DNA from 3 places in the Kluyvera fluvialis genome. Region 3 is predicted to be linked to each of the others. Evidence: predicted binding sites of a transcription regulator. Region 3 holds the regulator's gene; each other region holds the start of a gene.
What was found. Region 3 encodes PurR, which represses purine synthesis genes. Its sites were predicted from a motif close to CANGCAAACGTTTGCNTG; they were not measured.
Positions count from the first base shown of each region.

Region 1: the regulator PurR is predicted to act here: its motif matches at 8,394-8,411, upstream of purE (5-(carboxyamino)imidazole ribonucleotide mutase).
Region 2: the regulator PurR is predicted to act here: its motif matches at 7,861-7,878, upstream of carA (glutamine-hydrolyzing carbamoyl-phosphate synthase small subunit).

Region 1 is NZ_AP046142.1:3,601,478-3,611,173, reverse strand. It holds gene AC6I4B_RS17185 (SDR family oxidoreductase) at 1-323, opposite strand, end outside; gene tesA (multifunctional acyl-CoA thioesterase I/protease I/lysophospholipase L1) at 346-978, opposite strand; gene ybbA (putative ABC transporter ATP-binding protein YbbA) at 946-1,632, shown strand; gene ybbP (putative ABC transporter permease subunit YbbP) at 1,629-4,043, shown strand; gene AC6I4B_RS17165 (porin) at 4,284-5,417, shown strand; gene mnmH (tRNA 2-selenouridine(34) synthase MnmH) at 5,551-6,639, opposite strand; gene purK (5-(carboxyamino)imidazole ribonucleotide synthase) at 6,749-7,816, opposite strand; gene purE (5-(carboxyamino)imidazole ribonucleotide mutase) at 7,813-8,322, opposite strand; gene lpxH (UDP-2,3-diacylglucosamine diphosphatase) at 8,442-9,164, opposite strand; gene ppiB (peptidylprolyl isomerase B) at 9,168-9,662, opposite strand.
Region 2 is NZ_AP046142.1:4,128,791-4,138,486, forward strand. It holds gene AC6I4B_RS19530 (LacI family DNA-binding transcriptional regulator) at 1-856, opposite strand, end outside; gene idnO (gluconate 5-dehydrogenase) at 1,113-1,877, shown strand; gene AC6I4B_RS19540 (gluconokinase) at 1,893-2,423, shown strand; gene AC6I4B_RS19545 (NanQ anomerase/TabA/YiaL family protein) at 2,420-2,887, shown strand; gene AC6I4B_RS19550 (YgdI/YgdR family lipoprotein) at 2,930-3,163, opposite strand; gene carB (carbamoyl-phosphate synthase large subunit) at 3,378-6,602, opposite strand; gene carA (glutamine-hydrolyzing carbamoyl-phosphate synthase small subunit) at 6,621-7,769, opposite strand; gene dapB (4-hydroxy-tetrahydrodipicolinate reductase) at 8,225-9,046, opposite strand; gene citG (triphosphoribosyl-dephospho-CoA synthase CitG) at 9,226-9,696, opposite strand, start outside.
Region 3 is NZ_AP046142.1:2,392,850-2,402,545, forward strand. It holds gene cfa (cyclopropane fatty acyl phospholipid synthase) at 1-195, opposite strand, end outside; gene punC (purine nucleoside transporter PunC) at 491-1,684, opposite strand; gene punR (DNA-binding transcriptional activator PunR) at 1,796-2,707, shown strand; gene purR (HTH-type transcriptional repressor PurR) at 2,726-3,751, opposite strand; gene AC6I4B_RS11430 (hypothetical protein) at 3,882-4,061, shown strand; gene cydH (cytochrome bd-I oxidase subunit CydH) at 4,045-4,134, shown strand; gene AC6I4B_RS11440 (MFS transporter) at 4,295-5,458, shown strand; gene sodB (superoxide dismutase [Fe]) at 5,497-6,078, opposite strand; gene AC6I4B_RS11450 (C40 family peptidase) at 6,202-6,999, opposite strand; gene grxD (monothiol glutaredoxin 4) at 7,341-7,688, shown strand; gene rnt (ribonuclease T) at 7,746-8,390, opposite strand; gene gloA (lactoylglutathione lyase) at 8,494-8,901, opposite strand; gene AC6I4B_RS11470 (alkene reductase) at 8,973-9,696, opposite strand, start outside.

The sequences.
Region 1 (9,696 bases), 1.2 Mb from region 3:
CCGAAAAAGTTGGCGGAAAATTGCTGCACCATTTGCGCACGGCTGATGGTATTTAATGGGCCATACACGCCGTATCCGGCGTTATTAAACAGGCCGAATAGCTGGTTGCCGGTGAGGGCAATCACTTCATCGGCGGCGTTATCGACGCTTTCTGGGCTATCCAGGTCGAGTAAAATACCGGTGAACCCCATACCGTCCATACGTTTTACATCATCGGGTTTGCGGCAGGCGGCCAGTACGCGAAACCCCTGGCGTTTAAGCTCAAGCGCGCTTTCAAGGCCAATCCCGCTGGAACATCCTGTAATTAAGACCGATTTTTGCATAACTTTACCTGAAGACACCGCTTTACTTTCCGGCGGCGTGATTAACTAATGGAGCCAGACGTGTCGCTATCCAGTCGGCAATAAACGGCTGGGCGTCACGGTTGGGATGAATGCCATCATCCTGCATCCACTGCGGTTTGAGATAAACCTCTTCCATAAAGAAGGGCAGCAGTGGAATAGTGAACTCGCTGGCAAGCTGCGGGTAAACCGCGCTGAAAGCCTCATTATAACGGCGTCCGTAGTTTGCTGGCAGACGAATTTGCATTAATAACGGCTCGGCATTGGCGGCTTTCACTTGTTGTAGCACGGTGCGCAGCGTTTTTTCGACTTGTTGCGGTGGAAAACCGCGCAGACCGTCGTTGCCACCCAGCTCAACCAGCACCCAGCGCGGCTGATGCTGCTTGAGCAGTGCCGGTAGGCGCGCCAGCCCCTGTTGAGCGGTGTCGCCGCTAATACTGGCGTTGACCACGTTAATTTTGGGCTGCCATTTATCATTCAATAAAGCCGGCCAGGCGGAATTGGCCGCCATGCGATAGCCCGCGCTCAGGCTGTCGCCAAGGACTAACAGGGTGTCCGCTGCGGCGGCGCGAAAGCTTAACAGCATCAAAAACAGGACAGGCAAATGCCAGCGGAAAACGTACTTGAAGTTCATCATCTGAAGAAGTCCGTCGGTCAGGGGGAGCAGGAACTTTCCATCCTTACCGGAGTTAACCTGATTGTCAAACCGGCGCAAACCCTTGCTTTAATTGGTGAGTCCGGTTCTGGAAAGTCCACGTTGCTGGCGATTCTCGCCGGGCTGGATGATGGCAGCAGTGGCGAAGTAAAGCTGTTAGGTCAGTCGCTGAATAATATGGATGAAGAAGCCCGCGCCCGCCTGCGCGCTCAACATGTTGGCTTTGTTTTTCAATCTTTTATGCTGATTCCCACCCTGAACGCGCTGGAGAACGTCGAGCTACCCGCATTACTGCGTGGCGAAAGCGATAACCAAAGCCGACAGGGGGCTAAAGCGCTGCTGGAACAGCTTGGGCTGGGCAAGCGCTTAAACCATTTGCCGATGCAGCTTTCCGGTGGCGAGCAGCAACGTGTGGCGCTGGCGCGCGCGTTCAATGGCCGTCCGGCGCTGCTGTTTGCTGACGAACCTACCGGCAACCTTGACCGCCAAACCGGCGATAAAATTGCTGACTTGCTGTTTTCCCTCAACCGAGAGCATGGCACGACGCTGATTCTGGTCACTCATGATGCCCAGCTTGCCGCGCGCTGTGACCGACGATTGCGCCTGGTCGATGGGCAACTGCGGGAGGAAGTATGACCTTACGTTGGTTTTGGCGGGAGTGGCGCTCGCCGTCGCTGCTGATTGTCTGGCTGGCGCTGAGCCTGGCGGTGGCCTGTGTACTGGCGCTGGGCAGTATCAGCGACCGCATGGACAAAGGGCTGAATCAACAAAGCCGTGATTATATGGCGGGCGACAGGGCGCTGCGTAGTTCGCGTGAGATCGCCCCGCAATGGCTGGAAAAAGCGCGTGAGCTGGGGCTGACGGTGGGCGAGCAGATAAGCTTTTCCACTATGACCTGGGCAGGAGACACGCCGCAGCTGGCGGATGTCAAAGCGGTGGATAACCGTTATCCACTGTATGGCGAACTGCAAACGCAACCGGCGGGACTCAAGCCGCAGGCCGGAACGGTGCTGCTGTCACCACGTCTCATGGCGCTGCTAAATCTCAAAATTGGCGATAACCTCGATGTCGGCGATGCCACTTTGCGCATTGCCGGAGAAGTGATACAGGAGCCAGACAGCGGGTTTAACCCATTCCAGATAGCGCCCCGGTTGATGATGAATCTGGCGGATGTGGCGAAAACGGGCGCGGTGCAGCCCGGTAGCCGAGTGAGCTGGAACTATAAATTTGCCGGTTCGCTGCCGCAGTTAGCGAGCTACGAAGCATGGCTGTTGCCGCAGCTAAAACCGGAACATCGCTGGTTTGGCCCGAATCAGGATGATAGCGCGCTGGGGAAATCCCTCCAGCGTTCGCAGCAATTTTTACTGCTTTCAGCGCTGTTAACACTGCTGTTGGCGGTTGCGGCCGTGGCGGTGGCGATGGGGCATTACTGCCGCAGCCGCTACGATCTGGTGGCGATACTGAAAACGCTGGGGGCGGGGCGATCACAATTACGCAAGTTGATTGTCGGCCAGTGGGGGCTATTGCTGGCGCTGTCTGCGCTGGCGGGCGGCGTGATGGGATTGCTGTTTGAAGCGGTGCTGTTAGCGTTACTGAAGCCGGTTTTACCTGCCGCATTACCTGCCGCCAGCCTGTGGCCGTGGCTATGGGCGATAGGTTCGATGGTGACGATTTCCCTGCTGGTAGGGCTGCGTCCGTATCGTTTGTTGCTGGCAACCCAGCCGCTGCGCGTGCTGCGCCAGGATGTGGTGGCGAACGTCTGGCCGCTCAATATTTATCTGCCGCTGGTGGGGGCGATAACCGTGGCGCTGTTGGCCTGGCTGATGGGCGGTAGCCCGCTGCTGTGGTCGGTGCTGGCAGGAGCCGTGGTGTTGGCGGCTTTGTGTGGCCTGGTGGGTTGGCTACTGCTGAAAGTACTCAAGCGCCTGACACTGCGCGCGCTGCCTTTACGCCTCGCGGTGAACCGCCTGCTGCGTCAGCCGTGGTCAACACTCAGCCAACTGGCGGCGTTTTCACTGTCGTTTATGCTGCTGGCGCTGCTGTTGGTGCTGCGCGGTGATTTACTCGACCGTTGGCAGCAGCAGTTACCGCCAGAAAGCCCGAACTATTTCCTGATCAATATTGCGCCAGAGCAGGTGAGTGAGGTGAAAAGTTTCCTGGCCGAGCATCAGGTTATCCCGTCCACGTTTTACCCGATTGTCCGTGCGCGGCTGACGCAGATTAATGCGCATAGCACTGAGGGCAATAAAGATGAGTCCCTAAACCGTGAGCTGAACCTGACGTGGCAGAGCCAGCGGCCTGAGCATAACCCGCTGGTGGCTGGGGTTTGGCCGCCAAAAGCCGGGGAGGTTTCCATTGAAGAAGGGCTGGCGCAGCGGCTGAATATTCGTCCTGGCGATAGCGTAACGTTTACGGGCGATACCCAGGACTTTAGCGCCAAAGTAAGCAGTATTCGTAAAGTGGACTGGGAAAGCCTGCGGCCTAACTTCTTCTTTATCTTCCCGGATGGCGCGCTGGATGGGCAGCCGCAAAGTTGGCTAACCAGCTTCCGCTGGGATCACGACAATACGCTGTTGACGCAGCTAAACCGCGAATTTCCAACCGTAAGCCTGCTGGATATCGGCGCGATTTTGAAACAGGTCGGCCAGGTGCTGGCACAGGTGAGCCGCGCGCTGGAGGTGATGGTTGTACTGGTCACCGCCTGCGGCGTACTGCTGCTGTTGGCGCAAGTGCAGGTGGGAATGCGTCAGCGGCATCAGGAGTTGGCGGTTTATCGCACGCTTGGGGCGGGGAAAAAGCTGCTGCGTACCACGCTGTGGGCGGAGTTTGCACTGCTGGGGGCTATTTCCGGCCTGGTGGCGGCGATAGGCGCTGAAACTGCGTTGGCGTTGCTGCAAAGTAAAGTGTTTGATTTCCCGTGGTCGCCGGACTGGCGCTTATGGCTGGCATTGCCGCTGTGTGGGGCGCTGTTATTGTCTCTTTGCAGCGCGAGTTTAGGCCTGCGGCTGTTGAAAGGCCGCGCGCTGTTCCGCCAGTTTTCCGGTTAACTGGCCGCGTTTTTTCTTCTCTGGCCCGGTAAATGCGTGATTGCCGGGCTTTCTTATTTTTACCCGTTAACACCCAAAAATCGCTCGCCTTTTCGCCGCTTCCTTCGTTTTATGGCACCATTCGGTAAATCTGGAACCCTAAGTCGCACGTTTCATTAAAAATCAGCGAGGTAGAATTTATTAATAAACGATAATATTTGCTTGTCAGATACATGACGAGAAATTTATCAAGGAACAATAATGACAATAAAAATTAAAGCGCTGGCATTCTCGATCGGCGCAGCAGTGGCTTTGACGTCTTTCGCATCTCAAGCTGAAATCACCCTGCTCAAGCAGGATCCACAGGCTGGCAACCCCCTGAGCCGCCTGAACTTTACCGTTGGCGGGAGTATCCGTCCGCAGTTCCAGAACATGAACGGCGACGATGGTAAAAACGGCTACAAACGTAACGGCTTCGACGGCGGTACTCGTTTCCGTTTCGCGGCTGATTACTACCTGTTTGATGACATTAGCTGGGTCAGCTACTACGAGCTGGGTGTGAACATTCCGGCGCTGTTCGACTGGGATAACCACTATGCCGAAGGCGCGAACAACACCACTCGCCGTATGCTGTACACCGGTCTGAAAAGCGATACCTGGGGTACGCTGACCTTCGGCCAACAGAACAGCATTTACTATGATGTTGTGGGCGCGAAAACCGATATCTGGGACTATGACATGATTGGTCAGGCTTCAGGCAACGGTATCAACGGTGACTACGATGGTTCTTATCGTACCCGTAAATCTCTGAAATATAAGAAAACGGTAGGTGACGTTGATCTCTACGCTTCTTACCTGTTCAGCGATGACTACAATCCGAACAATGGCCTGCGCTACAAGCGTAAAGGCGGTGGTTCCCTGGGTGTGGATTACCACATCACCGATACCCTGGCGTGGGGGACTTCCTGGAACTACACTCGTGCGGAAATGCGCGGTGAAGACAGCAAAACCTACGATCAGAACATCCTCGGTACGGCTTTCAGCTGGACACCGGATAACTGGACGTTCTCTCTGGGCGGCGGCTGGTACCAGAACTTCATGACCACCAAAAAAGTGTCTGTTAACGACTACTTTGCCGGTGATGCATGGGGTCTGGAATACTTCGCGGGTTACAAATTCCCGGTTGGCCAGTATGGTCTGAAATCCGTTCAACCGTACTTCATGGGCGACCGCATCGAATACGTCAATGGTCGTAACTACCAGCGTATCGACAATGGCCTGGGTATCAGCTTCCAGCTGGATTACGGTTTCCGTGTTGATTACGAACACGTGTTCACCTCCAGCACCGATGACCTGGGTGATATGAACCTGGTGCGTCTGCGTTACGATTTCTAAGTGTTATTCAGGGCGGCATCATGCCGCCCTTATTACGTTGTCCCGCCGCTTGTTTCCTCTTTCGTTCGCCAAAACTTACCCGCAAATTGCCAGCGTCATCGCCATATCCGGCGAGATAAGCTCACCGACAGGCTTAAGGATGCGTTGATAACCAATGCACCACCGCTTGTGACGTGCCACGAAAGACAATCTTGTCGGCTTTTTTCTCTAGCTGATAGCGATACATCGGGTCGTAATATTCTTGCAGCAGCGGTACAAGCCAGGCGAAATGCGCTTCGGTAGAGCCGCTGCGCTGTTGTTCTGCCAGCGCGTCGTCAAGTGTTGCGGTCAGTTCGGCAAAGCGTTGCAACCCCAGACGACGGCGGATGGCGAACAGCCCGTGATGCAGGTAAGCGCTATATTCCTCCCAGCCTTGCTCCTCGCCGTACGCGGCGGTGAAATCATGGTGCATACGGGTGAAATACTCCTCGCGTAGACGCTCCAGGCGCAGCTCGAACGGGTCTTCAACCACCGCAATTGGGGCTTGCGCCATTCTTTCACGCAAACATTCTGGCAAGTGATTCGCGCCAATCATTCGGCCCTCATCTTCCAGCACCCAGCGCACGTTTTCTTGTTGATGCGCGCCTTTTAGCAATGCCGTTGCCAAATGGTTTTCAAAAGTGGCCTGTGAGAACTGGGCATTAAGCGTGCGGCCAAATGAAGAACCGCGATGATGCGCTAATCCTTCGAGGTCGATCCCCTGCGGTTGCTGGCGTACCAGCGGCGTTTTGCCGTTCCCCGTGCAGCCGCCAATTAACACTATCGGGTGGCGAACCAGCGTTTCGGTGGCTTGAATCGCGGCCTGGCGCAGCGCTTTATAGCCGCCAACGATGAGCGGGTAGTCAACGCCGTGTTCTTTCAGCCAGCTTTGGGTAATGTGCGAACGCTGCCCGCCGCGCGCGCAGCACAGATAACCTTGCGGAGCCTGGCGACAGGCGTCGAGCCACGCATCAATGCGCTGTTGGCGAGTCTCGCCTGCAACCAGTTGATGCCCCAACGCCAGTGCCGCGTCTGGCCCCTGGCGTTTATAGCAGATACCAACAGCCTCGCGTTCATCGTCGGTCATCAGCGGTAAATTCACCGCCGCAGGCATTGCGCCTTGTGCAAACTCGATTGGCGCGCGAACGTCAATGATGGGCGTTTCCGCGCGTAAAATAGCGCAGTAATCCGTCCCATTATTCATGGAGAAATCCTTCTATCAACAAAAGTGGGGGTATTGCGATGCTGGCAGGATTTTACGCTTCACAGAGGGGGCCGGGGAAGGATTAGTTCATCTCCCCGGCATTTAAGGCTTACTTCAGGCGAGATTGCGCCCAGGCGATACCGCTGGCGTACTCGATTGGCAGCAGTGGAACCAGTGCTTCCAGCGTCGCGCTCAGGCGGCCGGTGTCGCTGTCGTTGAGGTTCAGGTGGCCCACTTTGCGGCCTGGGCGAACGTCTTTGTCGTACCAGTGCAGGTGCACTAACGGCAGCTTCAGCCAGTCGTAATTCAGCGCCGTGCCAATCAGGTTCACCATCACTGACGGGCTGTTAACCACCGGCGGTGGCAGCGGCAGGCCGGTAATGGCACGCAGATGCAGCTCAAACTGGCTGATGGACGCGCCGTTTTGCGTCCAGTGGCCGCTGTTGTGTACCCGTGGCGCGAGTTCGTTAATCAGCAGCCCTGCGGGCGTGATAAAGCACTCCATCGCCATCACGCCGACGTAGTTTAGTTCCTGCATAATGGCGCTGAGCATTGATTCTGCCTGCGCTTGCTGTTTGGCATCGGCCTGTGGGAAGGCCACGCTCATGCGCAGAATACCGTCCTGATGCAGGTTGTGGGTTAACGGATAAAACACCGTGCTACCGTCGTGGGCGCGCGCGCCTACCAACGACACTTCGCCGGAGAAGTTAATCCCTTGTTCAACGATGCACTCGCCGTAGCACTCATCCGGCAACTGTGCGGTTTCATCGGCGCGTAAACGCCACTGCCCGCGACCATCGTAGCCACCGGTACGGCGTTTCACGATAGCCAACTCCCCCAGACGCTCAAATACCGCAGGCCACTCTTGCTGGCTTGCCAGCAGTTGCCACGGCGCGGTTGCCAGGTTGAGCTTATCGAAAAGCTGCTTTTGCGTCAGACGGTCGGCGATAATCGGGAACACGTCGCGGTTCACGAACGCAGTATGTTCTGCCAGTTCGCGCGTTAGCGCTGTTTCTGGCCAACGTTCAATTTCAGCGGTAATCACGCTTTGTTGAAACGGCACGGCTGCCGGGTCTGCTTCCAGACCGACCGGCCAGACGGCGATGCCCAGCGGTTCACCGGCCTGGCGCAACATACGGCCTAGCTGACCGTTGCCCAGTACGCAAACTTGTTTCATGCCGCACCTCGCGGGTCTGGGTTATCCAGCACCTCGTCGGTTTGCGCCTGACGCCATGCCGCCAAACGTTGATGCAGCTCCGCATCATGCTGCGCCAGAATCTGTGCGGCGAGCAGGGCGGCGTTGGCGGCGCCCGCTTTACCAATCGCCAGCGTCCCCACAGGGATACCGCGTGGCATTTGCACGATAGAGTAGAGGCTATCGACGCCGCTTAACGCCGCGCTTTGTACCGGCACGCCCAGCACGGGAACCAGTGTTTTAGCGGCAATCATTCCGGGTAAATGCGCCGCGCCGCCAGCACCGGCAATAATCACCTGATAACCGTTGTTTTCGGCTTCTTCAGCGAAGCTGAACAGTTTATCGGGGGTGCGGTGGGCGGAAACCACTTCAACGTGGTGAGGAACATTCAGAGCATCGAGGATTTCTGCGGCGAACTGCATGGTAGCCCAGTCGCTTTTGGAGCCCATCACGATAGCGATACGAGCCGGATTATTGCGGGAAGACATGCGTCTTAAAACTCCTGTGGGTGTGCTGCACACGACGTTAGAGGCCACAGAGAATAACACGGAAAATGGGCAAGGAAAACGGTTGCGTAGCCTTGCTATGGGCAAATCAAAGGGGAAGTTTAAAACGGGAAGGGGATCAGTTCGACCTCTTCAGGGCTGACTTTTACCATTGAGCCGTGGCTGTGCCACGCACCCAGCACCACGCGATACGCCGTGTCGCCGTTGGCGTGGAGCGTGTGGACATCCGGGCGATGCGTATGCCCGTGAATCAGCCATTGAACATGATGTTTTTCCATCACATCCACCACGGCTTGCGGGTTAACGTCCATGATGTCCATCGACTTACTGCTGTTGGCAGCCTGACTGCCAGCTCGCATTTTCTGCGCGATGCGACTGCGGATAAACAGCGGTAGGGTGAGGAATAACCGTTGAATCCACGGCGTGTGGACTTTGCGACGAAACGCGAGGTAGCCGGGGTCGTCGGTGCATAACGTGTCGCCGTGCATAATCAGCACGCGGCGTCCGTACAGATCGAGGACTTTTTCTTCGGCGAGCAACTGCATCCCACTTTCACGGGCAAAGCGTTTGCCCAGCAGGAAGTCGCGATTGCCATGAATGAAATAGCAGGGGACGCCAGCGTTGACCAGCGATTTGATGGCAGAGGCGATTTCGCGGTGCAGCGGGTTGGGATCATCGTCGCCAATCCAGGCTTCAAACAGGTCGCCTAAAATGTACAGCGCATCGGCCTGACGCGCTTCACCGCGCAAAAAACGCAGAAAACCGGCGGTGATCGCCGGTTCTTCTGTTTGCAGATGCAAATCTGCAATAAAGAGTGTCGCCACCAATTACTCGCTGACGGTCACGCTTTCGATAATTACGTCTTCTTTTGGTACGTCTTGATGCATACCGCTACGGCCAGTGGCGACAGCTTTGATTTTATCAACCACGTCCATCCCTTCGACGACTTCTGCGAATACGCAGTAGCCCCAGCCTTGCAGGCTTTCGCCGGAGAAGTTCAGGAAGTCGTTATCAACCACGTTGATGAAGAACTGTGCGGTTGCGGAGTGCGGAGCCTGAGTACGCGCCATTGCCAGCGTACCACGGGTGTTTTTCAGACCGTTGTTGGCTTCGTTTTTGATAGCTTCTTTGGTGGTTTTCTGATGCATGCCCGGTTCAAAACCGCCGCCCTGAATCATAAAACCGTTGATGACACGGTGGAAAATTGTGTTGTTGTAGAAACCTTCGCGGCAATAGTCCAGGAAGTTTTTAACTGTTTCCGGCGCTTTGTCGTCGAACGTTTGGATTACGATATCGCCGTGATTAGTGTGGAAAGTAACCATTTCTGCATCCTGTTCCGTTTATAGTGGTGCTTTA
Region 2 (9,696 bases), 1.7 Mb from region 3:
GCGGGCTGACTATCTGCCCAATCTCCAGGCCGTGGAAACCGGCAATGGCTATCTCCTGCGGCACGGCAATGCCCGAAGCGATGCACTCCTGTAACACGCCTACCGCCAGATCGTCGTTGGTACAGAGAATACCGTCCATCTGTTGATACATCTGCCGCGCCAGGGTCATCATGCCAGTGCCTATCGATACCGATGAGACTTTATTGGGCGCGATACGCCCCACCGCCAGCCCCGCCTCCGCCATCGCTTTACAGTAGCCTGCGTAACGCTGTTCATCACGAATATCCGACATGGATCCAAAATAGATAATCTGGCGTTTGCCGCTCGCCAGCAGCATATTTGTCATATCGAACCCCGCGCGATAATTATCAAAGCCGACGTTAATACGCCCCGCGTTATCCGATAACCCCATCACTTCCGCGACAGGTATTTTAGTTGCCTTGAGGTATTTCTCGGCGCGAAGCGTATGCACGGACTCAGTTAACAGCAGCGCTTTAACATTCAGCGCCAGCACGGTGGCAATTTGTTCCTCTTCTCGCTGGCTGTCGTAATCATAATTAACGACTAACGTTTGATAACCGTAGGCGGTCGTTACGGATTCAATCCCCGCTAAAAGGTCAGCGAATATTTGGTTATTAAAGGAGGGAATAAGTACCCCAATACGCGGCACGGCCTGGCTGCCAATTGCTGGGTTATCGCTATCGGGCTGATAACCTACTTCTTCAATTACGCTGGCAATACGTTGTGCCGTTTCCGTTTTTACTTTTTCCGGTGTGCGCAAATAACGGCTGACGGTCATTTTCGTTACGCCCGCCAGCGCGGCGATATCATCTAGCGTTATCCGTTGTACTTTCATTCATATTGCCTGTTATTGCCGAAACCGTGTCCCGATATTATGCCTGTTGGCGACCGAAAAGAGAATGCGCTGACTCCCGTCTCAGGCCGCGTGTGACGCGGTTTTCCCCGTCTATTCTCGCCCTGGATCACATATGTTGTAACCCCTTTTCGTAACATCGTTGAGAGTGATCTCCATCACGGTTTAGCCCCGACAAAAACCGTCAGATAGAAAGCACTTTTTCAGGTGCATTCCCGCCGTGATACAGGAAACAGTAATGAACAATCTCTTCAGCTTACAAGGCAAACGTATTTTAATTACCGGCTCCGGGCAGGGGATCGGCTACGTCATGGCGCAGGGTTTGGCGCAATATGGCGCAGAAATTATCATCAATGATATTTCCGCCGAACGGGCGGAACAGGCGGCGATGAAATTACGCGACGAGGGCGCAACCGCCCATACCGCAGTATTTAACGTAACCGACGCGGAATCGGTCGAAAACGCCATCGCCCATATCGAAGAAAATATCGGCGCAATCGACGTACTGTTTAATAACGCCGGTATTCAGCGCCGTCACCCGTTTACCGAATTTCCCGTTCAGGAGTGGAACGACGTTATCGCCGTCAACCAAACCGCCGTATTCCTGGTTTCGCAGGCGGTCGCCAAACGCATGGTGGCGCGTAACGCCGGTAAAATCGTCAATATTTGCTCAATGCAAAGCGAGCTTGGTCGCGACACCATTACCCCCTACGCCGCCGCGAAAGGCGCGGTCAAAATGCTCACACGCGGCATGTGCGTGGAGCTAGCGCGGCACAATATTCAGGTGAACGGCATTGCGCCGGGCTACTTTAAAACCGCCATGACGCAGGCGCTGGTCGATGATAAAGCCTTTACCGACTGGCTGTGCAAGCGCACGCCCGCCGCCCGCTGGGGCGATCCGCAGGAGCTGGTTGGCGCGGCGGTGTTTTTATCGTCTAAAGCATCCGATTTTGTTAACGGGCATCTGCTGTTTGTCGATGGCGGCATGTTGGTTGCCGTCTGAAGAAAGGAGCACGCAATGGCAGAGCAATGCATTATTTTAATGGGCGTCTCCGGTACGGGGAAAACCACCGTCGGGCAGGCGCTGGCACAAGCGCTGGGCGCCAAGTTTATCGACGGCGATGACCTTCATCCCCGCCACAACATCCTCAAGATGGCTTCAGGTCAACCGCTGGAAGATAGTGACCGCCAGCCGTGGCTCGAACGTATCAGCGATGTCATTTTCAGTCTTGGGCAGAAAAATGAGTCCGGCGTGTTGGTCTGTTCAGCGCTGAAAAAGCGCTATCGCGACCAGTTACGTCAGGACAACCGCCACCTGTGTTTTCTGTGGCTTACCGGCGATTACGACTGCATTTTGCAGCGAATGCAGCAGCGCAAAGGCCACTTTATGCCAGAAGCCCTGTTACGTAGCCAGTTTGCGGCGTTAGAGGCGCCGGATGACAGCGAGCCAGATATTCAGCCAATCGATATTTCAACGGATGTCAGCAGCATTGTTGCCCGCGCCCTCACCCTTTTACCTTCGCAACCCGTACAGGGAATTCCAGCATGATTATCGATACCCTTTTCAACGCAGAAAAAAACGCGTTTTATCCGCCGGTTATCCGCAAGGCGTTGCGCGCGGTTATCCAGCAGGAACCGCACAGCCTGCCGCCGGGCAAATATACCGTTGATGGCGATAACCTGTTTTTTAACGTCGTTGAAGGTGACACCCGACCGCTTGCCGAGCAGCGCCCTGAGTTTCATCGCCAATATATTGATATTCATATCTTACTGGCGGGAGAGGAGGTAATCGGAGCTGGAAATAAGGGGCTGGCAATCACACCAGACGGTGAGTTTAATTCGGCGCATGATATCGGTTTTTGTACCCAAATCAGCAGCGAAACGCTGATTCATCTGCACTCAGAAGAGATTGCGATTCTCTTTCCAGGCGAACTGCATCGCCCGATGGGCAGCACTGGCGCGGGCGCGCCGCTGCGTAAAATCATCGTCAAAATTGATAACGCGCTGCTGTAAGCGTTGCGCGCTGGCCCCGAATCACGGGGCCACGGATAACAGTTAGTTATCCAGCTCGTTCATTTCGCGAACCTGGTCGCGGTTAATCTGCTCGGTTTTGCCGGTTTCCGCATTTTTGTACGATACCAGGCCGGTATCTTTATCAACCTGCGGCTTACCGTCGGTGACAATAGATTTGCCGTCTGTGGTCTTTAACGTTTGGTTGGATGAACAACCGGCGACGGTAAAGAGAGCGGCTGCAGCAAAAATTGAGGTAGCCAGAAGTTTATTTCGCATGGTGTTCTCCCTGCTTTTCAGTTGAATTTCATTATCGACCTAACCATTTTAGGCTAACTGACTGACGGGAGATGGAAAACCAGAACACTCCGAAGAAGTACGGAGGGGGGTGTTGCCGGATGGCGGCTGCGCCTTATCCGGCCTACAGGTGGAAAATGTGATTTTTGTAGGGCGGGTAAGCGAAGCGCCACCCGCCGGATACAAGCGGTGCGGCTTACTTCTTAATCTGCGCGTGCATTTCCTGTACCGACGTCACTTTGTCAGTAGCATCGGCATTCAGCGCCATGGTGGTTGCGAAACCGCCGTTCAGCGTGGTGTCGTAATGCACTTTGTATTGCAGTGCGCTGCGGCGAATCAGCTTGGAGTCTTCAATCGCCTGGCGGCCTGCGGTGGTGTTGATGATGTAAGTGTATTCGCCATTCTTGATACGGTCTTGAATGTGCGGACGACCTTCATGCACCTTATTCACCAGACGCGGGTTAATGCCCGCTTCGCCCAGCACAATCGCCGTGCCGTGGGTCGCGTCCAGCTCAAAGCCCTGTTTCAGCAGTTTTGCCGCCAGGTCTACGACGCGCTCTTTATCGCCTTCGCGAACGGAGAGCAGCGCGCGGCCCTGTTTTTTCATGGTGGAGCTGCTGCCCAGCTGCGCTTTCGCAAAGGCTTCCGCGAAGGTGCGGCCTACGCCCATCACTTCCCCGGTAGAGCGCATTTCTGGCCCTAACAGCGGGTCAACGCCCGGGAATTTGTTGAACGGCAGGACCACTTCTTTCACCGAGTAATACGGTGGAATAACTTCTTTGGTCACGCCCTGCTGTGCCAGCGTTTTGCCAGCCATCACACGCGCCGCCACTTTCGCCAGCGGTACGCCGGTCGCTTTGGAGACGAACGGTACGGTACGCGCCGCACGTGGGTTGACTTCAATCAGGTAGACTTCGTTGTTTTTCACCGCAAACTGCACGTTCATCAGGCCGCGCACTTGCAGTTCGAAGGCCAGTTTCTGCACCTGCTGGCGCATCACATCCTGAATTTCCTGGCTCAGCGTGTAAGCGGGCAGTGAACAGGCGGAGTCACCGGAGTGTACGCCAGCCTGTTCGATATGTTCCATGATGCCACCAATCAGCACCATTTCGCCGTCGCAGATGGCGTCCACGTCCACTTCAATCGCATCGTCGAGGAAGCGGTCGAGCAGCACTGGCGCATCGTTAGAAACGCTTACCGCAGTCTGGAAGTAACGTTTAAGGTCAACTTCGTCGTAGACGATTTCCATCGCCCGGCCACCCAGCACGTAGGACGGGCGCACCACCAGCGGATAACCAATCTCTTTCGCCTTCTCAACCGCCATTTCAATCGCCGTTACAGTGGCATTCGCCGGTTGTTTCAGCTTCAGGCGGTCAACCGCATGTTGGAAGCGCTCGCGGTCTTCTGCACGGTCGATAGCGTCCGGGCTAGTGCCGATAACCGGTACACCAGCCGCTTCCAGCGCGCGCGCCAGTTTCAGCGGGGTTTGACCGCCGTACTGAACGATAACGCCTTTCGGTTTTTCGATACGGACGATTTCCAGCACGTCTTCCAGCGTGACCGGCTCGAAGTACAAGCGGTCGGAAGTGTCGTAGTCGGTGGAGACGGTTTCCGGGTTGCAGTTGACCATGATGGTTTCATAACCATCTTCGCGCAGCGCCAGCGAGGCGTGTACGCAGCAGTAGTCAAACTCGATACCCTGGCCGATACGGTTCGGGCCGCCGCCGAGCACCATGATTTTGTCGCGGTCAACGGACGGGTTGGCTTCGCACTCATCTTCATAAGTGGAGTACATGTAAGCGGTATCGGTGGCGAACTCTGCAGCGCAGGTATCCACGCGTTTGTAGACCGGGTGCAGGTTGTACTGGTCGCGCAGCTTGCGGATTTCCGCTTCACGAACGCCCGCCAGTTTAGCCAGACGCGCATCGGCAAAGCCTTTGCGTTTCAGCATCCGCAGGAAGTCAGCGTCGAGGCCATTAATGCCCACTTCCGCCACTTTCTCTTCCAGGCGTACCAGCTCTTCAATTTGTACCAGGAACCAGCGGTCGATGTTGGTCAGGTTGAACACACCGTCAACCGACAGGCCAGCACGGAAGGCATCCGCGATGTACCAGATTCGCTCTGCGCCTGCGTCTTTCAGCTCGCGGCGGATTTTGGTCAGCGCTTCCGGGTCATCGAGGCTCACTTTCGGGTCGAAGCCCATCGCGCCGACTTCGAGGCCGCGCAACGCTTTCTGCAATGATTCCTGCTGAGTGCGGCCAATCGCCATCACTTCGCCGACCGATTTCATCTGAGTGGTCAGACGGTCGTTCGCGCCCGCGAATTTCTCGAAGTTGAATCGTGGAATTTTGGTGACAACGTAGTCGATGGACGGCTCGAAGGAGGCCGGAGTACGACCACCGGTGATATCGTTCATCAGTTCGTCGAGGGTGTAACCCACCGCCAGTTTTGCCGCCACTTTAGCAATCGGGAAGCCGGTGGCTTTCGATGCCAGCGCCGAGGAGCGGGAAACGCGCGGGTTCATTTCGATAACAATCAGGCGACCATTTTTCGGGTTCACCGCGAACTGAACGTTAGAACCGCCGGTTTCAACGCCGATTTCACGCAGTACCGCCATCGAGGCGTTACGCATGATTTGGTACTCTTTGTCGGTCAGCGTCTGCGCTGGCGCCACGGTGATGGAGTCACCGGTATGAATGCCCATCGCATCGAAGTTTTCGATAGAGCAGACGATGATGCAGTTGTCGTTGCGGTCACGCACCACTTCCATCTCGTACTCTTTCCAGCCGATCAGTGATTCATCAATCAGCAGTTCGTTGGTTGGAGAGAGATCCAGACCGCGTTCGCAGATTTCTTCGAACTCTTCGCGGTTATAAGCGATACCGCCGCCAGTGCCACCCATCGTGAAAGATGGACGGATGATGCACGGGAAGCCGACGTCAGCGGCAACCGCCAGCGCTTCTTCCATATTGTGCGCGATACCGGAACGCGCGGTGTCGAGGCCGATTTTCTTCATCGCCACGTCGAAACGGCGGCGGTCTTCGGCTTTATCAATCGCGTCGGCGGTCGCACCAATCATGGTGACGCCAAATTCGGCCAGTACGCCCTGACGTTCCAGCTCCAGCGCGCAGTTCAGCGCCGTCTGGCCGCCCATCGTCGGCAGCACTGCATCCGGGCGCTCTTTTTCAATAATCTTGCGTACCACTTCCCAGTGAATCGGCTCGATGTAGGTGGCATCGGCCATTTCTGGGTCAGTCATGATGGTGGCTGGGTTGGAGTTCACCAGAATGACGCGGTAACCCTCTTCGCGCAGCGCTTTACACGCCTGCGCACCAGAGTAGTCAAACTCACACGCCTGACCGATAACAATCGGGCCCGCACCCAGAATCAGGATACTTTTTATGTCTGTACGTTTTGGCATGGCTCTTTTAACTCCTGATTATTTCGCGGACTGACGGTATTGCTCAATTAACTCGATAAAGTGGTCGAACAGCGGTGCGGCATCGTGCGGGCCTGGGCTGGCTTCCGGATGGCCCTGGAAGCTGAACGCAGGCTTATCGGTACGATGGATGCCTTGCAGCGTGCCGTCGAACAGCGATTTGTGCGTTACACGCAGGTTAGCTGGCAGCGTGGCTTCATCTACCGCAAAACCGTGGTTCTGCGCGGTAATCATCACCACGTTTTTGTCCAGGTCTTTTACCGGATGGTTGCCGCCGTGGTGGCCGAACTTCATCTTGATGGTTTTCGCACCGCTCGCCAACGCCAGTAGCTGATGGCCGAGGCAGATGCCAAATACCGGAATCTCGGTCTGGAGGAATTTTTCAATCGCGTCGATAGCGTAGTCACACGGCGCTGGGTCGCCAGGGCCGTTGGAGAGGAAGATACCGTCTGGATTCATCTTCAGGACCTCTTCCGCAGAGGTTTTCGCCGGAACCACCGTCAGGCGGCAGCCACGGTCAACCAGCATCCGCAGAATGTTGCGTTTCGCGCCAAAATCGTAGGCAACGACGTGGAACGGCAGCTCTTCTTCGGACTTCGCTTCTGGCAATTCACCCGCCAGTGTCCAGCTCCCTTGTGTCCAGCTATAGCTTTCAGCCGTGGTCACTTCTTTCGCCAGATCCATCCCGTTCAGGCCAGGGAACGCTTTGGCTTTTTCCAGCGCCAGTGCGGCATCCAGATTATCGCCTGCGATGATGCAGCCGTTCTGCGCCCCTTTCTCACGCAGCAGGCGCGTCAGCTTACGAGTATCGATATCGGCAATCGCCACGATGTTATGGCGTTTCAGGTAAGAAGAGAGGTCTTCAGTGTTGCGGTAGTTGCTGGCAATCAGCGGCAGGTCACGAATTACCAGACCTTGTGCGTGAACCTGGGAAGACTCTTCATCAGCGGCGTTAGTGCCGACATTACCAATATGGGGATAAGTAAGAGTGACGATTTGGCGAGAATAAGAAGGATCAGTGAGGATTTCTTGATAACCGGTCATTGAAGTATTGAAAACGACTTCCCCAACCGCCGAACCTGTTGCCCCTATGGCCCGACCGTGAAACTGGGTTCCGTCTTCCAGAACCAATAGCGCTGACTTAATCAAAACACCCTCCAGAGAATATTTACTCGATTTATTTGCATATTAATTCATTTCAATGCGATAAATCAATGCAAATCTGCTTACCGATGAATTTCTGGCAAACGGCGGCATTCTAGAGACAGCCTCGGCAAAAGTCTACCTTAAAGGGCATTTTTTATTATTATTTTATGGCACTGGTGAAACCACCAGCCAAAAACCGCCAAAAAGATCAACTAACTCATTGTGGAAAACGCTTGCGGAGCAGGAAGAGTGTTAAATCGTGGGGAAGATCGCGAAAAAGTAGACCAGATGGTCAAAATTTACATTTAACCAACACATTTTTGCCACTAAACATATAAAAATGAGAGCTTCAAAATCAAATTGATAAAAAGAACTTAAAATAAAGGGCAATAAATTATTGCCCTTTGTAATCAACGAACTACGACTACAACAACCACATCACTACGGGTAATAAATCGTTATAATTCATTCAAATTCAGCACATCACGCATATCAAAAAGACCATTACGCTTTGATTTTATCCACAAAGCCGATCTCACTGCGCCGTTGGCAAACGTCATGCGGCTGGAGGCCTTATGCGTTATCTCTACACGCTCACCGATATCGGCAAACATCGCCGTATGTTCACCGACAATATCGCCCGCGCGCACGGTGGCAAAGCCGATAGTGCCCGGCACACGCTCGCCGGTGTAGCCTTCACGGCTATAGACCGCGCAATCTTTCAGATCTTTATCCAGCGCCGAGGCAATCGCCTCGCCCATTGCCAGCGCAGTGCCTGACGGTGCATCCACTTTATGGCGATGGTGCGCTTCAATAATTTCGATGTCGGTATAGTCGCCCATCACTTTTGCCGCTTTCTCCAGCAGCTTCAGCATGACGTTTACGCCGACGCTAAAGTTGGCAGCAAACACAATGGCAATCTCTTGCGAGGCATCGCGAATCGCCTGTTTGCCAGCATCGTCGAAACCGGTCGTACCAATGACCATGCCTTTACCGTGCTCGCGGCAAAATGCCAGATGCGTTAACGTCCCTTCCGGGCGAGTAAAATCGATGAAAACGTCGAAATCATCTTTTACGGCTTCGAGGCTGCTGTGAACGGTAACGCCCGACTTCCCCGCGCCCGCCAGTTCACCGGCATCGCTGCCCAGTAAAGAAGAGCCTTCACGCTCCAGCGCTGCGCCCAGTTGAACGCCTTCCATCGCCAATGTTGCCTGGATTAACTGGCGTCCCATGCGGCCGCCAGCGCCTGCAATGGCGACGCGGATTTGTGCATCATGCATAGCTATTCTCTTATGTTAATTTTGCGTAAACCGTTCTCAGAGTAACCAGCCCACTTCAGAGCCGCCAGCCGAAAACGACAATAATTAGAATAAAATGATAAACAGAGAGGCGTATCAGTAAAAGGCATGATTCATCCCGCAGGATGAATCATTATCACGGGAGAGAAATGAAGTGAAACTTACTCAGAATAGAGTGCCCCACTGGGGAAATGACTCAAAAACCAGGTTACCGCCAGTAAATCTGCGCTGCCGCCGGGGCTAAGATGACGCGAGATAAGTTCATCATCCAGCGCCTGCATTGCTTCAATGCCACCATTAACCAGCACACCGCCCTGCCATAATATTTTTTGCGCCTGCTGCTGTACGTAATAAAGGCCCTCTAACCCGCCGCGAGAGACTAAGTTGGTGTCATCATTCCAGGCCATCAAATGCAGAAGCGTTTGCATTAAGGACAGGTTGGTGTCGCAGTGCTCTTGTAACACTCTATTGTAAACGGGCAGCGCCTGGGTTCTGACAGTGCGAAACCCGCTTTCCGCTTCGCCGCGCGCGCCCGATAACCCAAAGCGTAGAAAATGCGCCTCTCCTGTCGTCGGCTTCCTGCCTTTACCAGAGGAAAGCTCACGGGCGACAATATTTCGGCACAAACGCGC
Region 3 (9,696 bases):
ACCGTCCATATAACTTTCGCCAAGGCCTAGCGAACCTTCTTGTAATACACGTTTGAAAAACTGCGGATTTTTGACCTGAATATCGCAAGGCGCGTTGCCATTGATTTCAACGCTTGCCCGGTTTAGCAGCTCGCTAACAATACGATACCAGTCATCGTCCGGTACATTGACTTCTTCTATACACGATGAGCTCATAGCCTCTCCATCCCGACCTGATGATCAGAAATTTCAAACAGCGTAGACGCTTTTTTGAGTTTGTGAGAAATGTCACGAAAAATCGTGAGCCTGCTATCTGACGTAGCACAGAGGAAGGGAAGAATCCCTTACCGAAAGCCAATCCATGGTGTAAACGGAGGCATCCCGCTCTCGTTTAATAAATAAAATCGCTATTAATTATGTGATGCCAATCCAGTATAGGACGCTAAGTTTGTTGATTCAACAAAAAAATCCTAGCGTCCTAACTGTTTTATAACATTGATATCAATGATATTTAAGCGTGCGAGGCGGTTTGTTGCGTTTCCCGCTCAGCGCGACGGGCGGCTAACTGCATTCTGTAGCCAATACCGGCGAGCAGTACGGTCGCTAACATTACACTGGTGGTGGTCAACAGTGGTGTGGCGATAAGCGTAGAGACGGCAAGGCTTGCCAGGAAGCACAGCCCCAACTGTAAGGTATTTTGCAGCGCTGCCGCGCGCCCGGTGGCCTGTGGGAATGGCTTCAACGCCTGGGCGACCACAATCGGGTAAATAGCGCCGTTAACCGTTGCCATCAGGCAGAACGGAATGAGCAGGGCGGTCAGCGAGACATTTTCCGCCAGGCCAACGGCCCATGTTGCGATGACGCTTAAACCAAACACCACCAACAGCCACGGCAGCATTTGCGAACCTTGCCACTTTTGCAACGCCGAGCGGCAGCCGTAACCACCGATTAAGAACGCGATGGTTTGCGGCACATAGCTCAGGCCAATCACCGTTGGGCTGTAGCCCATATCATGCAGAATAAACGGCGAACCGGTCAGCCAGGCGAAGAAACTGGCGGAGCAGGCGGCGTAGATCAGCACGTTACCGCGATAATCTTTGCTGCGCAGCAGGCGCATAAAGGTCAGTTTTTCTTCGCTGGACGTCGCATTGTGGTGCGCGGGTTTCAGGCGCAGGGCAGGCAGCATCAACACCAACGTGATGATAAACAACGTGGCAAAAATCGCCTGCCAGTCGAAATGCGCCAGCAACCAACTGCCCAGCAGAGGCGCCAGTGCCGGAGACAGCCCGACCAGCGGCATAATCGTGGCGAAAATACGGTTAGTGCGCTGCGGTGGATAGTAATCGGTGACCATCGCCTGCCAGGTGACTGCCGCCGCACAGACGCCTACCGCCTGAACAAAGCGCAGTACCAGCAGCGTAGTGCCATCGCGCACCCACAGCATCCCCAGACAGCCGATAGCGAAAATGGTTAACCCCGTCAGCAAAATGGGCTTGCGCCCGTAGCGGTCGGACAACGGCCCCCACAGTAGTTGTGCTACTGCGAAACCGGCGAGGAACAGGCTCAGGCTGGCACTGACCGCAGACGCTGGGGTTTGTAAGTCTTGCTGGATGGCAGCAAATGCAGGTAGATACATATCGGTGGCCAGAAAGCCCAGCACGCTAAGCCCTGCGAGCCAAACTAAAAAACCTTTCCCAGGTTGCATAAATCGCCCTTTTTATTGTTAGTGAACAGAGTCGCTGAGTGTAGAGAGTGCATTCGAGCTTGTGAAACGCTAATATTTGAGTCATGGATTCAAAATTTTTGCAGGCAGAAAATGTGGTCTGAATATTCGCTGGAAGTGGTTGATGCAGTTGCGCGTAACGGCAGTTTCAGCGCTGCCGCACAGGAGCTGCACCGTGTGCCTTCTGCTGTAAGCTACACGGTACGTCAGTTAGAGGAGTGGCTTGCTGTGCCGCTGTTTGAACGTCGCCATCGTGACGTTGAACTGACGCCAGCCGGAGCATGGTTTTTAAAAGAAGGGCGATCTGTTATCAAAAAAATGCAGATCACCCGTCAGCAGTGCCAGCAGATAGCGAATGGTTGGCGCGGGCAGTTGGCGATTGCCGTGGATAACATCGTCAAGCCACAGCGCACCCGGCAACTGATTGTCGATTTCTATCGTCATTTCAGCGACGTTGAGCTGATTGTGTACCAGGAAGTGTTCAACGGCGTGTGGGATGCATTAGCTGACGGTCGCGTGGAGTTAGCGATCGGCGCAACGCAGGCGATTCCTGTCGGGGGGCGCTTTGCCTTTCGTGATATGGGGATGCTCAACTGGCACTGCGTGGTGTCTGGCTCGCATCCGCTGGCGAAAATGACGGGGCCATTGAGCGACGATGTGTTGCGCAACTGGCCATCGTTGGTGCGCGAAGATACCTCGCGCTCGTTGCCAAAACGGACAACCTGGCTGCTGGATAACCAAAAAAGGGTGGTCGTGCCGGATTGGGCATCATCAGAAACCTGTATTTCGGCGGGGTTATGTGTGGCGATGGTGCCGGGGCACGTGGCGCAACCGTGGCTGGAAAGCGGTGAATGGGTCGCGCTGGAGCTGGAAAACCCTTTCCAGGATGCCGCCTGTTGCCTGACGTGGCAGCAAAGCGATGCTTCTCCGGCGTTAAGCTGGTTGCTGGAATATTTGGGCGACAGTGAAACGTTAAATCAAGAGTGGCTGCGGACGCCCGAGTAGGGCATCCGCAAAAAGCGATTAACGACGGTAATCGCGATAAGGACCATCGGCAACCGAGCGACGCTCGATAAGACGCGGGTGGACTTCAATCGACTGTGACTCTTCGCGCTTGCTGACAATTCTGTCCATCAGCATATTGAAGGCTGTTTCACCAAGCGAATCTTTCGGCTGGTGAATGGTTGTCAGCGCTGGGGTAAAGAAGCGCGAGTTACGCACATTATCATAACCGATCAGCGAAATGTCCTGCGGCACGCGCAGCCCCATTTCGTCAGCGGCGCACAGCGCGCCCATCGCCATGATATCGCCACCGCAAAAGATAGCGGTTGGGCGAGGATGCTGCGACAAAATTTGCTGCATCGCGCGATAGCCGGATTCTGGCTCAAAATCGCCTTGTACAATCCAGTTAGCCGGTACGTTGATTTGTACCTCTTCCATCGCTTTCATAAAGCCCGCCAGACGCCCGGCGCCGGTGTTGCGCTCCAGCGGCCCTGGGATCACGCCGATATCGCGATGACCGCGTTCGATCAGATAACGGCCAGCCATATAGCCGCCTTCAAAGGCGTTATCGATTACCGAATCGGTAAAGTCGGCTTTGGCTTCGCCCCAGTCCATCACCACCATTGGGATGTGGCGATATTCTTCGAGCATCGTCAGCAGAGGCTCTGGATACTCAGAGCACATGACCAACAGGCCATCTACGCGTTTTTGCGCCATCATCGACAGATAGGCGCGCTGTTTTTCCAGGTTGTTCCACGCGTTACCCAGAATCAGCGTATAGCCTTTTTCGAAGCAGTTTTTCTCAACGGCTTCGATAATTTCGGCAAAGTAGGCCGCTTCGCTGCTGGTGGCTAACAAACCAATGGATTTGGTGTGATTAACCTTCAGGCTACGGGCAACGGCGCTTGGCGAGTAGTGCAACTCTTTAATCGCCGCCCAGACCGCTTCACGCGTTTCCTCGGCGACAAAACGCGTTTTGTTAATTACATGTGATACGGTTGTAGTGGAAACGTTTGCGCGCTTCGCTACATCTTTAATAGTTGCCATTCCATCTCACTCCAGACCCTGGCCTGCCCCTGAAAAAATCGAAAGGAAAACGTTTGCCTTCACACACCCTGGCGCAATTTGTGAATTGCGATTCGCCGGGAAAACGATACAGGACGACAGGAGGGGGTCAATGGCCGGTACGCTTTTAAATAAGCGTCGAATTTTGGCCTATCTTGACGCAAAGTGGAAGAGCAAAAACAAACATCCTGCTAAATCTGTGAAGATTTTTATGATTAACTGTGCAAAAATGAGTAAGGTCAGTTTTGCTGTAGCAATAAAAAGGAGAAAAATTGATGAGTACCGAACTTAAGCTGTCGCTCTCTACTACCGTTGTAACGCTTGCGCTGATTGTCGCCGCAGCGTTCACTGCCATCCTGCATTAATTCCCCTGTGAGGGGGCTGCCGCTCCCTCATCATCCGATTGTTAGCAAATAAGCAATAATCTTTTGCTATTTTGTACGCTTCTGCTTTTCTGTGATTAATGTCATGCTTTTAACATCATATTGATGTCGCACTCTCGATGCGGCTAACCGGAGTTATGGCATGAAAATTAATTTCCCATTATTGGCGCTCGCCATTGGGGCTTTTGGCATTGGCACTACCGAGTTCTCCCCGATGGGCCTTTTGCCGGTAATTGCGAAGGGTGTGGATGTCTCAATTCCCGTTGCGGGAATGTTGATCAGCGCTTATGCGGTTGGGGTGATGGTGGGTGCTCCGTTGATGACGCTGCTGTTATCGCACCGTGGGCGACGCAATGCGCTTATCTTCCTGATGGCGATATTTACCCTCGGTAATGTGCTCTCGGCGCTGTCGCCGGATTACACCACATTGATGTTATCGCGCATTATTACCAGCCTTAACCACGGCGCATTCTTTGGTTTAGGTTCGGTAGTGGCGGCAAGCGTAGTGCCCAAACACAAACAGGCCAGCGCGGTCGCGACCATGTTTATGGGGCTGACTATCGCCAATATCGGCGGCGTTCCGGCGGCGACCTGGCTTGGCGAAACTATTGGCTGGCGTATGTCGTTTTTGGCAACGGCGGGGTTGGGCGTGATTGCGATGATTAGCCTGTGGCTGTCACTGCCGAAAGGCGGCGCGGGTGAAAAACCGGATGTTAAACGTGAATTGGCGGTGCTGGTGCGCCCGCAGGTGCTTTCGGCGCTGTTAACCACCGTTCTGGGCGCAGGGGCAATGTTTACCCTCTATACCTATATTTCTCCGGTGCTGCACACGATAACCGACGCGTCATCCGGCTTTATCACGCTGATGCTGGTGTTGATTGGCGTTGGTTTCTCCATCGGTAACTATCTTGGCGGCAAATTTGCCGACCGTTCGGTGAGCGGCACGTTGAAAGGCTTCTTGCTGCTGCTGATGCTTATCATGCTGGCGATCCCATTCCTCGCACGTACCGAAATTGGTGCGGCGGTGAGTATGGTGATTTGGGGCGCAGCGACCTTTGCGGTTGTACCACCGTTACAGATGCGTGTGATGCGCGTTGCCAGCGAAGCGCCGGGGCTGTCGTCATCGGTCAATATCGGGGCATTTAACCTGGGTAACGCGTTGGGGGCTGTGGCCGGTGGGGCGGTGATTTCAGGCGGCCTGGGTTACAGTTTTGTGCCGGTGATGGGGGCGATTGTCGCTGGTTTAGCTCTGCTGGTTGTGTTCTTTAGCAGCCGTTCTCGCGGTGAAGAAGCGCTCGTCAGTTAATAAAAAACGCAGAAGGGGATTCCCTTCTGCGTCATTTCTTATGCCGCTAAGTTCTCGGCCACAAACGCCCAGTTAACCAGAGCCCAGAAGTGCTCCAGATAGTTAGGGCGCGCATTGCGGTAGTCGATGTAGTAAGCATGTTCCCACACATCAACGGTCAGCAGCGGTTTAGCATCGGTCGTCAGCGGAGTTGCCGCATTGGACGTCGATACGATAGCCAGAGAGCCGTCTGCTTTTTTCACCAACCACGTCCAGCCTGCGCCGAAGTTTTTCACTGCGGCATCAGTAAACTGCGCTTTAAATTCCGCGAAGCTACCAAATGAGCGGTTAATGGCTTCAGCGACTGCGCCAGTCGGTTCACCACCGGCGTTCGGAGCCAGGCAGTTCCAGTAGAACGTGTGGTTCCAGACCTGAGCGGCGTTATTGAACACGCCACCTTCAGATGTACGAACGATCTCTTCCAGTGTTTTACCTTCAAAGGCAGTGCCTTTGATCAGGTTATTCAGGTTGGTGACGTAAGTCTGGTGATGTTTACCATAGTGGTACTCCAGCGTTTCCACGGAAATATGTGGAACCAGAGCGTCTTTGGCATACGGTAATGCAGGTAATTCGAACGACATTGCTACTCTCCTTCTTATAGTTTGTTTACTCAATAACCTTGTACTGAGTAAGGACAGGGTAGCAAATTAAAAGGTGAGATAAAAGATAAGCTTACCCCGTTTATTAACAAACGGGGTAAGTGATTAACGAATGGTCTTCGGCGTAACCACGCGACGCGCGCCAACGTAGTGGCGAACCCAGTAGTCTTCGCTTAGTGAGGTGATTTGAATATCACGGCCGGTACGTGGCGACTGGATGAACTTGCCGTTGCCAACGTACACGCCAACGTGATCGGCAGTACCGCGACCACGAGTGCGGAAGAATACTAAATCACCACTTTCCAGCTCACCACGGTCAACCGGACGTGCATCGCGCAGGTGATACATTTCGTTTGCGGTGCGTGGAATGCGGATATTCACCAGATCTTTATAGGCGTAGTACACAAGACCGCTGCAATCGAAACCGGTACGCGGTGAGTTTCCCCCCCAGCGATACGGTTTACCCAGTTGTCCCATCAGCTTATTCATCGCCGTTTTTTGTGCCTTCTGCACGCGAACTTTGTGCGCCTGAGCAATGGTGGTGGTTTTGGCTTCTGCTGGGCTGGTAGTGCAGATTTTTTTGTGGCCTTTGCGGGTCTTGCAGGTTGTTATCACGTTGGCGGTTTTCAGCGAACTACTTTTCTTGCTGACTTTAGCCGTAGACTTAACGGCGGCTTTGCGCGGGGTAGAGGCTGCTTTTTTAGAGACCGGGGTCGTTGCTTTTTTCTTGGTGTTAGATTTGCTGACCGTATTCTTTTTCTTACGTTCGCTGCCTTTTACAGGAAGCGATTTTTGCGCCGTGGGCGTTTTGGTATGCCCTGTGGCATGAGCCAACGGCGTAAAGGATAACGATGTAAACAGCAATGCACAGAGCGTGAACGACCATTTTTTAATCTGCGCCACTGAATAACCCTCTGAGTATGCAGGCTTTAAAGTCTATGCCTGAGTATGGTTTACAAAACCCAACGATTCTAATCCATAAAAACACGAAATGTTAAGCGCGTTTTTGTATCTAAAACGTTGTTTCGTTAACAACTGCAAAAAAAAACATAACTTGATACATATTGAATCAAAAAATGAGCAATATTTAGCGCGCGTGAGCGATAAAGACATATTTATAAAGCAACTTAACGCGACAGGCGATAAAATAGTAAAGCGTGAACAAAATGTTATTTTCTGTTCAGGGTCTGAAACGCTACAATGTCGGACTACTGTCGTAAAGAGAAGTTTGAGGAAGCAAGATAATGAGCGAGACAATTGAAAAAATTCAGCGCCAGATCGCTGAGAACCCAATCCTGCTGTACATGAAAGGTTCCCCGAAACTGCCAAGCTGCGGTTTTTCCGCGCAGGCGGTTCAGGCGCTGTCTGCCTGTGGCGAGCGTTTTGCTTATGTAGACATCCTGCAAAACCCAGATATCCGCGCAGAATTGCCGAAATACGCTAACTGGCCGACCTTCCCACAGTTGTGGGTAGATGGTGAGCTGGTCGGCGGTTGTGACATCGTGATTGAAATGTATCAGCGCGGTGAATTGCAACAACTGATCAAAGAAACCGCTGCGAAGTACAACAGCGAAGAGCCGAAAGCGGAATAATCGTCAGGCTACGGTAGAAACAAAAAAGCGACCTTCAGGGTCGCTTTTTTTATCGCGTTATTCCGCCGCCATTGGCAGCGGCCAGCCGCCGAGACGCTTCCAGCGGTTGACGATTTCACAAAACAGAATCGCAGTTTGCTGGGTGTCGTACAGCGCGCCATGCGCCTGGGTGCTGTCAAAGTCCATGCCTGCGGCGGCGCAGGCTTTCGACAGCACGGTTTGCCCTAACGCCAGCCCGCTAAGTGCGGCGGTGTCGAAGGTGACAAACGGGTGGAACGGGTTACGCTTGAGCGAGGCACGTTCGGCGGCCGCCATCATAAAGCTGTGGTCGAAGGTGGCGTTGTGCGCCACCATAATGGCGCGGTTGCAATCGCTGTCTTTAATCCCTTTGCGTACCATTTTAAAGATAGCGTGCAGGGCGTCGTATTCGCTAACTGCGCCACGCAGCGGGTTTTCAGGGTCGATACCGTTAAACGCCAGCGCTTCCGGCTGGAGATTCGCCCCTTCAAATGGCTCCACGTGGAAATGTAAGGTGTTGTCCGGCATCAGCCAGCCTTGCTCATCCATTTTCAACGTGATTGCTGCTATTTCAAGCAAAGCATCCGTTTTGGCATTGAATCCGGCGGTTTCAACATCAATAACCACAGGATAGAACCCACGAAAACGGTCGCATAGACCATTAAGTTGCGCATTGTCGGACATCAGAATCTCTTACACCTGGAAAAAGTAGCGCGCATTATGGCAAATTTTGCCTCGGCTTGGAAAGGCGGGAGAAAAATGCGGGCGCTGGCGCACCCGCAGACGATCAGTTGCCGAGGCCTTTGCCGGCATCTTTTTCTTCGATCAGCTCGATTTTGTAGCCATCGGGATCTTCAACGAAGGCGATAACCGTTGTGCCGCCTTTTACCGGGCCAGCTTCACGGGTGACGTTGCCACCGTTGTGACGAATACGTTCGCAGGCTTCGGCGGCGTTATCCACGCTCAGCGCAATGTGGCCGTATGCCGTGCCGAGGTCGTATTTATCCACACCCCAGTTATAGGTCAGCTCAATAACCGCTTCGTCGCTTTCGTCGCCGTAGCCGACAAACGCCAGCGAATATTTGTATTCGGTATTTTCGCTGGTGCGCAACAGCTTCATGCCCAGTACTTTGGTGTAAAAATCAATGGAGCGTTGCAGGTCGCCGACGCGCAGCATGGTATGCAGTAAACGCATGATATCCCTCGTCCTATTTATGAGTGGTCGGTTTAGTATAGCGGCGGAAGACCGCCGCTATCAACGTAGGATCACAGCGTAGGGTAATCGGTATAACCTTCGGCGTCACCGCCATAGAAGCTTTCCGGGCGCTGTGGGTTCAGTTCGGCTTTGTGCTGAAGACGCGCCACCAGATCTGGGTTGGCGATGTAAGCGCGACCAAAAGCGACGGCATCGATTAACCCTTTTTCAATCAATTCTTCTGCTTTTTCCGGTGTGTATGCACCAGCACCAATAATTGGGCCGTGGAAACGAGCACGAACTTTTTCGCGGAACGCATCGCTGTACGGCTCGCCGCCAGCCCAGTCGGGTTCAGACATGTGCAGATACGCGATACCACGTTTGCCCAGTTGCTCAATCAGATACAGCGCGTCGGCTTCTTCGTTCGGGCCGTTATCGACGTTCTGGAAGCTACCAATAGGTGAAACGCGAATACCGATACGGTCGGCGCCCCATTCTTTAATCCCTGCATCAACCACTTCCAGCACCAGGCGCGCGCGGTTTTCTACGCTGCCGCCGTACTGGTCGGTACGATGGTTAGAAGAAGGGGACAGGAACTGGTGCAGCAGGTAGCCGTGAGCCGAGTGCAGCTCAACCAGATCAAACCCAGCCTCACGGGCGTTAGCAATCGCCTGGCGGAAATCGTTAACGATACCCGGGATTTCGTCGGTTTCCAGTGCACGTGGCATGGAGGTATCGACGCGAATCGCATGGCCGTTTTCGTCACGCAGTGAGGTGCGGGTATTGGCGCTCAGC